DNA from 2 places in the Cryobacterium sp. TmT2-59 genome. Region 1 is predicted to be linked to the other one. Evidence: predicted binding sites of a transcription regulator. Region 1 holds the regulator's gene; the other holds the start of a gene.

Evidence for each region. The regulator HrcA, encoded in region 1, represses chaperone genes, less so after heat shock. The targets are predictions, from matches to a motif close to TTNGCACTCGNNNNNNNCGAGTGCNAA.
Region 2: the regulator HrcA is predicted to act here: its motif matches at 2,159-2,185, upstream of groL (chaperonin GroEL).

The regions. Positions count from the first base shown of each region.
Region 1 covers NZ_SOGM01000062.1:13,930-17,879, forward strand. The annotation lists gene E3T24_RS10375 (16S rRNA (uracil(1498)-N(3))-methyltransferase) at 1-450, opposite strand, end outside; gene dnaJ (molecular chaperone DnaJ) at 457-1,578, opposite strand; gene hrcA (heat-inducible transcriptional repressor HrcA) at 1,644-2,666, opposite strand; gene E3T24_RS10390 (DUF4870 domain-containing protein) at 2,833-3,279, shown strand; gene E3T24_RS10395 (DUF4870 domain-containing protein) at 3,376-3,756, shown strand; gene hemW (radical SAM family heme chaperone HemW) at 3,932-3,950, opposite strand, start outside.
Region 2 covers NZ_SOGM01000038.1:16,739-20,688, reverse strand. The annotation lists gene E3T24_RS06340 (LytR C-terminal domain-containing protein) at 1-473, shown strand, start outside; gene E3T24_RS06335 (cold-shock protein) at 754-957, shown strand; gene E3T24_RS06330 (DUF3048 domain-containing protein) at 1,127-2,110, shown strand; gene groL (chaperonin GroEL) at 2,230-3,849, shown strand.

The DNA of each region.
Region 1 (3,950 bases):
GGGCAGCCAGGCCCGGATCGACTGCTTGGACGCCTCACGCACGATGCTCGACCAGCGGTCCCGGCCCTTGGCGATCTTGGCGCCCTCCCAGCGGGTCACCGAGCGCGAGGCGGCCCACGGGATCACCCCGTCGATGCCGAGTTCCGTGGCCGCTTGCACGGCCAACTCGTCCCGGTCACCCTTGGCGAGAGCCTGGACCAGGCGGATGCGCGGGGTCGGCGGCGCGCTGACGGTCACCGTGTCCACCCGCAGGGTGAGCAGGGACGCCTCAGCGCCGACCACGGTGGCGCCGAGCATCAGCCCCGCGCCGTTTCCGATCTGCAGGTGCTCTCCCGGGCGAACCCGGCTGACGGTGACCGCGTGCCGCGCCTCGGCGCCGCCGATGCCGACGACGCCCCCGACCGTGCAGTCCGAGGCCCGGAGGGCCTCATCGATGAAGAAGTGTGCCATGGACGCCTAGCCGCGGAACCGATCGCGGAGCTTGGCGAACAAGCCCTGCTGGAAGGCGCTGAGCGCCGGCGCGGGGGCCTTGTGCCGGGCCGCGAACGCTTCGATCAGTTCGCGTTCCTTGTGGTCCAGGCGCGTCGGGGTGGTCACGTGCACGCCGATCTTCAGGTCGCCGCGCCCGTTCCCGCGCAGGCGAGTCACCCCGCGCTCCTTGATCGTGATGACCTCCGCGCTCTGCATACCGGGCTTGATCTCGACCTCGATGTCCCCGTCGAGGGCCTTCACCGTGGCGGTGGTGCCCAGGATCGCATCCGTCATCGGCACCTCGAGGGTGGCGAGCAGGTCGTCGCCGTCGCGGCTGAAGACGTCGTGGTGGCGCACCTTCATCTCGAGGTACAGGTCGCCGTTGGGGCCGCCGGCCGGGCCGGCCTCGCCGCTGCCGGGCATCTGCAGGCGCAGTCCGGTGTCGACGCCGGCCGGGATGTCGACGGGCACCGTGCGGCGCGCGCGCACGCGGCCCTGGCCCTGGCAGGTGACGCAGGGGGTCGCGATGATCGTGCCGTAGCCGCGGCAGGAACCGCAGGGGCTGTTGGTCATGACGTTGCCCAGCAGCGACCGGACGGCACGCTGGATGTTGCCGGTGCCGTGGCAGATGTCGCAGGTTACGGGCGACGTGCCCGGCTGGCAGCAGGTGCCGCTGCAGCTGGTGCAGACGATGGCGGTGTCCACCTCGAGCTCACGGTGGGTGCCGAAGATGACCTCGTCGAGGTCGAGTTCGACCCGGACCAGTGCATCCTGGCCGCGCTCCCGGCGGGACCTCGGGCCGCGGGTGCCGCCGCCTCCGCCTCCGCCGAAGAAGGTCTCGAAGATGTCCCCGAAGTTGCCGAAGTTGGCGTCGGCGTACCCGTTGCCGCCGCCGGAGCGGCCGTTCCCGCCGCGGTCGTAGTTGTCGCGCTGCTTCGCGTCGCTCAGCACGTCGTAGGCGTGCGTCACGGATTTGAACCGCTCCGACGCGTCCGCGCCCGGGTTCACGTCGGGGTGCAGCTGCCGGGCGAGCTTGCGGTACGCCTTCTTGATCTCGTCGGTGGTGGCGTCGCGTGCAACGCCGAGTACTTCGTAATGGTCAGCCAAAGCTGGCTCTCCTCGATATGTTCTGATACGTGGTGCTCCCCCGGCTTCTCGGCACGGGGAACTGGTCAATTCTCGCCGAGTAGGCGTGAAAGGTAGCGGGCGACCGCGCGCACGGCCGCCATGTTGTTGGAGTAGTCCATCCGGGTCGGGCCGAGCACGCCGAGGCGGGCCAGGTTGCCACCCTGCGACGAGTAGCCGCTGGTGAGAACGGATGTCTCGGCCAGCCCGAACGGCGCGTTCTCCCGGCCGATGCTGACGGACACACCGTGCTGGTCGGTGGCCATCTCACCGAACAGGCGCAGCAGCACGACCTGCTCCTCGATGGCCTCGAGCACCGGGTAGATGCTGCCGGTGAAGTCTTCCTCGGTGCGGACGAGGTTGGCCGCCCCGGCCATCACCAGCCGGTCCTGCCGGTTGGCCCCGACCTGGTCGTGCAGGGTTCCGGTGATCAGGTCGACGGCTTCCTGCTGCTCGAACGGTCCGAGCACGCCGGCTCCGGTCAGGGCGGCGGCGGCCTCGCTCATGCTGAGTCCGACCAGGGCGTGGTTCAGGCGGGTGCGGAGTTCGGCCAGAACGGGCTCGTCGAGCTGCCGGGGCAGGTCCACGATGCGTTGCTCGACCCGGCCGGCATCCGTGATCAGCACCGAGAGCAGGCGCGTCTCGGACAGGGGCACCAATTCGACGTGGCGCACCTTCGCGCGGGACAGCGAGGGATACTGCACCAGGGCCACCTGGTGGGTCAGCTGGGAGAGCAGGCGCACGCTTCGCGCCAGAACCTCGTCGAGGTCAGCGGACTGGCCGAGGAAGGTCTCGATCGCCTGGCGCTGCGCCGCGGACAGCGGACGCAGGTCGGCCAGGTGGTCGACGAAGAGGCGGTAGCCCTTGTCGGTCGGGATGCGGCCGGACGAGGTGTGCGGGGCCGCGATCAACTCTTCCTCTTCGAGGAGGGCCATGTCGTTGCGGATCGTGGCCGCCGAAACTCCGAAAGAGTGCCGGTCGACGATCGATTTGGAGCCGACCGGCTCGCGGGAGGCGACGTAGTCTTGAACGATCACGCGCAAAACTTCGAGGCCGCGGTCAGACACCATGTTGTCGCCTCCTCCCGTTCATCCTGAGCGCAGTGCACTGGCACTCTTCGTATGAGACTGCCAATCATACCGCGACCGGCTGTGGTTCCCCATTGCTCCCGCATGATTGACGGCAGTACCTTAGGCATGTAACAAGCGTCCCCCCTGTGCACCGAAAGGCACGATCATGAGCAATTCCACTGAGCCAACACCCGACGATTCGAACTGGGGACAGCGGCCGCCGCAGCCTCCGTACCAGCCCGCTGCTCCGACCGCTGCGGCACCCCTGACGGAGGCGGAAGACCGGCAGTGGGCGTCCCTCGCGCACCTCGGCGGCATCCTGAGCTTTGCGCCGTCACTCATTATCTGGCTGGTCTTCAAGGACCGCGGCCGCTTCACCAACGTCGAGGCGAAGGAAGCGCTCAACTTTCAGATCACGCTCCTGATCGGTTATTTCGCCATCAACTTGGTCGCCAACGTGATCGGCTTCCTCACCTTCGGCCTCGGGGGCGTCATCGGCATCCTCGCCTGGGCGCTCTACATCGTCGGGGTCGTCCTCTCCGTCCTCGGATTCCAGAAGGCCAGGGAGGGAACGCACTACCAGTACCCCTACGCCCTTCACTTGATCAAGTAGCCGCTTGATCGGTAGCCGCTTGATCGGTAGCCGCTTGATCGGTAGCCGCTTGATCCCGTAGCCCGGCACCAGCCAGAACAGTCAGAAGGAGCACGAATGTCCGAGTCCACCCCACCGCAACCGCCCGCCGGCCAGTACCAGGCCGCGAGCCAGATGAACCCCGCAGACGAGAAACTGTGGGCCACCCTGATCCACATCGGCGGGATCCTGTTCAATTTCCTGCCCGCCCTGATCGGCTACATCGTGCTCAAGGATCGCGGCCCGTTCATCCGGGCGCACACGGCCACGGCGCTGAACTTCCAGATCACGTTGTTGATCGCGTACACCGTCGGGGGGCTCCTGACCATCATCCTGGTCGGGTTCCTCATTCTCGCCGCAGCGGGCATCCTGAACATCGTGTTCGGCATCATGGCCGCCCTCGCCGCCAACAAGGGCGAGTACTACACCTACCCGTTGACGATCAAGTTCGTCAACTAGGGCCAGTCACTAGCGGCAGACACTGGTCGCCCCGAGCCAATTCGACGGAGATTTTGATTTAAAAACACGGATGCGGGCTGTTCGGCCCCGATTCCGGCAAAATCTCCGTCGAATTGGTTCCAGGACGGGCTGAGGGCAGTGGGTGCGCCCGTCAGCGCGGCAGTGGGTGCGCCCGTCAGTCGGCGAGGAGGCGG
Region 2 (3,950 bases), on a different contig from region 1:
TCTGGTGGGCCCTCGGCGCGACCGCCCTCCTGATCGGGCTCGGGGTCGTCGGGCTGGCCCTCCTGAACAACAATCTCAACATCTCGCTGCCGGGCACGGCAACAGCCTCTGCCTCGGCCACCTCCTCTGCCGCGGCGGCCGCCCCGAGCGCCACCACGACCCCGACCCCCGCCGCGACCGTCGACCCGAGCCTGAGCGTGACGGTGTTGAACGGCACGCCCGGCGCCGGAGTCGCCAAGGCCGTCGGCGAGACCCTCACCACGGCGGGCTGGACCGTGGACACGCTCGGCAACGCCGACACCGAGGACGTCGCGACGACGACGGTGTACTACGCCGATGCGGGCCTGGAGGGCGCCGCCCGAGGAGTGGCCGAGTCGCTGCCCGGATCCCGGGTGCGGCCGTCCTCCGACTACGCGGACTCCGGGGCGGACCTCACCGTCGTGGTCGGCGCAGATTACGTACCCGCCGGATGACGAAAAACGAATTGCGGATAGCGTCCCCGCCGCCGGGAAACCGCAGGCGAGAGGCTCCTTTACCCGGCCCCCGCTTATACGTCCGGGCGCCCTACGTCAACCCCCTTTCGTTCCTGTACAGCTTCCGTAAATTGGCTAGTGGTCGCTCATTCTGTTGAATCAGGCGCTCTCGAGAGAGGCGAATTCCACTGGCCCCACAGGATGGACGCAGTCACATGCGCCAGGCCCGGTACGGCCAATGGGCGCGTGTCGATCAATCCAAAGCAACAGGGAGTTACACATGGCGAACGGAACCGTCAAATGGTTCAACGCTGAAAAAGGTTTCGGCTTCATCACGGTCGATGGAGGTGGCCAGGACGTCTTCGTCCACTACTCGGCCATCGACATGCACGGCTACAAGGTTCTCGAAGAGGGCCAGCACGTGATCTTCGAACTCGGCACCGGGGCGAAGGGCCCCCAGGCCGAATCGGTCCGCCCGGTCTGATTCAGCGCACAATTCAGGCGAACAATCGAGCCGGACCCTGAATACACCTCCCGTACACGCGCGGCGATGAAGCCGCAGTAGTGTGTGTGGCGTGACAGGCGACAGAACGGCTAAAGCAGGACGACGAAGCACGGCACAGAAATTCCGGTCCAGCCGGATGCTCGGTGCCGTGCTTCTTCCGTTCCTGCTCACGTTGACCTCATGTTCGGCCCTGGCGCCCGCGCCCGCTCAGAGTTCTGCGGGTGACGAGAGCCCGGATGCCACGGCGCTGGCTCCGTTGCGGGGCACCCCCGTGCCGGCGGGAAGCGCGCTCAGTCCCTCGCTGGCGGTCAAGATCGACAATCACGAGGCTGCCAGGCCGCAGGTCGGGCTCGAGCGCACCGACATCGTCTTCGAGGAACTCGTGGAGGGCGGCCTGACCCGGTACGTGGCCGTGTGGCAGTCCGGCATCCCCGAGTTGGTGGGACCGGTGCGCTCCATCCGTCCCATGGATCCCGACATCATTGCGCCCTTCGGCGGCATCGTGGCGTACTCCGGCGGCCAGCAGCAGTTCGTCGACCTGATGGAGGCCACCGACGTGGTCACCGTCTCCCAGGAGAGCGACGAGACCGGTGTGTTCTACCGGGAAGACTCACGCGATGCGCCGCACAACGTCATTCTGAAGGCGAAGGAGCTGGTCGACCGGAACGACACCGTGGCGGTCCCCGCACAGCAGTTCTCGTACACCCCAACGGTGGCGGGGTCATCCGCTGCCACCGACGGTGAGGCCGTCTCGGCCGTCGACTCCCGTTTCTCCGACCAGCGCTGGCCCGGCTGGACCTGGGACCAGGCGAGCCTGACCTACCTGCGTTCCCAGGAGGGGACGCCCGACCTGGACGGCTCCGGCGCACAGCTCCGCGCGACGAACGTCCTGATCCTGCGGGTCGACATCGACGAAACCTCCACGAACGTGCCCAAGACCACGATGGTCGGCTCCGGGGAGGCCTGGGTGTCGGCCGGCGGCAAGAGCCTGCATGCGACCTGGTCCAAGACCGACCGGGATGCGCCGATCCGGCTGGTGGACGACAACGGCCAGGCGGTGCGGCTCGCGGCCGGCAACACTTGGATCGAGTTGGTGCCGGGTGACCGAGGCTCGGTCGAGCTGCGCCAGTAGCACCCGGCGTTCACTTGCACTCTCGACCCCAGAGTGCCAGAATTGCACTTGGCACTCTCTCCTTTTGAGTGCCAACCCATCACCGTTTTGGTAACGTCCGGGAGGGACGAGAAACACATATGGCAAAGATCATTGCTTTCAACGAAGAGGCCCGTCGCGGCCTTGAGCGTGGCCTGAACATCCTCGCTGACACTGTCAAGGTCACCCTCGGCCCGCGCGGACGTAACGTGGTGCTGGAGAAGAAGTGGGGCGCACCCACGATCACCAACGACGGCGTGTCCATCGCCAAGGAAATCGAACTCGATGACCCGTACGAGAAGATCGGTGCCGAACTCGTCAAAGAGGTCGCCAAGAAGACCGATGACGTCGCGGGCGACGGAACCACCACCGCCACCGTCCTGGCTCAGGCGCTCGTTCGCGAAGGCCTGCGCAACGTCGCGGCCGGAGCAGACCCGATCAGCCTCAAGCGCGGCATCGAGAAGGCCACGGCTGCCGTGATCGCCGAACTCATCGCCAACGCGAAAGAGGTCGAGACCAAGGAAGAGATCGCGGCCACCGCTTCCATCTCCGCCGGAGACGCCGAAATCGGCGCCATCATCGCCGAAGCCATCGACAAGGTCGGCAAGGAGGGTGTCGTCACCGTCGAGGAGTCGAACACTCTCGGCACCGAGCTCGAGCTCACCGAGGGCATGCGCTTCGACAAGGGCTTCCTGTCCGCCTACTTCGTGACCGACCCCGACCGTCAGGAAGCGGTCTTCGAAGACCCCTACATCCTGATCGTCAACTCCAAGGTCTCGAACATCAAGGACCTCCTCCCGATCGTGGACAAGGTCATCCAGACCGGCAAGCAGCTCCTCATCATCGCCGAGGACGTCGACGGCGAGGCCCTGGCCACGCTCGTTGTGAACAAGATCCGCGGAATCTTCAAGTCGGTCGCCGTCAAGGCCCCCGGCTTCGGCGACCGTCGCAAGGCCCAACTGCAGGACATCGCCATCCTCACCGGTGGACAGGTCATCAGTGAAGAGGTCGGCCTCAAGCTCGAGAACGTTACGCTCGACCTGCTCGGCAACGCCCGCAAGATCGTCATCACCAAGGACGAGACCACCATCGTCGAAGGTGCCGGCGACCCCGAAGCGATCGCCGGACGCGTCCAGCAGATTCGCAGCGAGATCGAGAACACCGACAGCGACTACGACCGTGAGAAGCTCCAGGAGCGTCTCGCCAAGCTCGCCGGCGGCGTTGCCGTCATCAAGGCCGGCGCCGCGACGGAGGTTGAGCTCAAGGAGCGCAAGCACCGCATCGAGGACGCCGTCCGCAACGCGAAGGCTGCCGTCGAAGAGGGCATCGTCGCCGGTGGTGGCGTTGCACTGATCCAGGCCGGCAAGACCGCGTTCGAGAAGCTCGAACTGGTCGGCGACGAGGCAACCGGCGCGAACATCGTCAAGGTTGCCATCGACGCTCCACTCAAGCAGATCGCCCTCAACGCCGGCATGGAGCCGGGCGTTGTCGCCGACAAGGTGCGCAACCTGCCCATCGGTTGGGGCCTCAACGCCGCGACCGGTGAGTACGTTGACATGCTCGCTGCGGGAATCAATGACCCGGTGAAGGTCACCCGCTCCGCGCTGCTCAACGCAGCGTCGATCGCCGGCCTGTTCCTCACCACCGAGGCCGTCGTCGCCGACAAGCCGGAGAAGAACGCTGCTCCGGTCGGCGACCAGGGCGGCGGAATGGACTTCTAAGTCCACACCGCTTCACTGTTTCATCGCACGATCGCACGACTGCAACACCGTTCCACAGGGCAGGGCGTCTCCTCCGGGAGGCGCCCTGTTCTGCGTGCCCG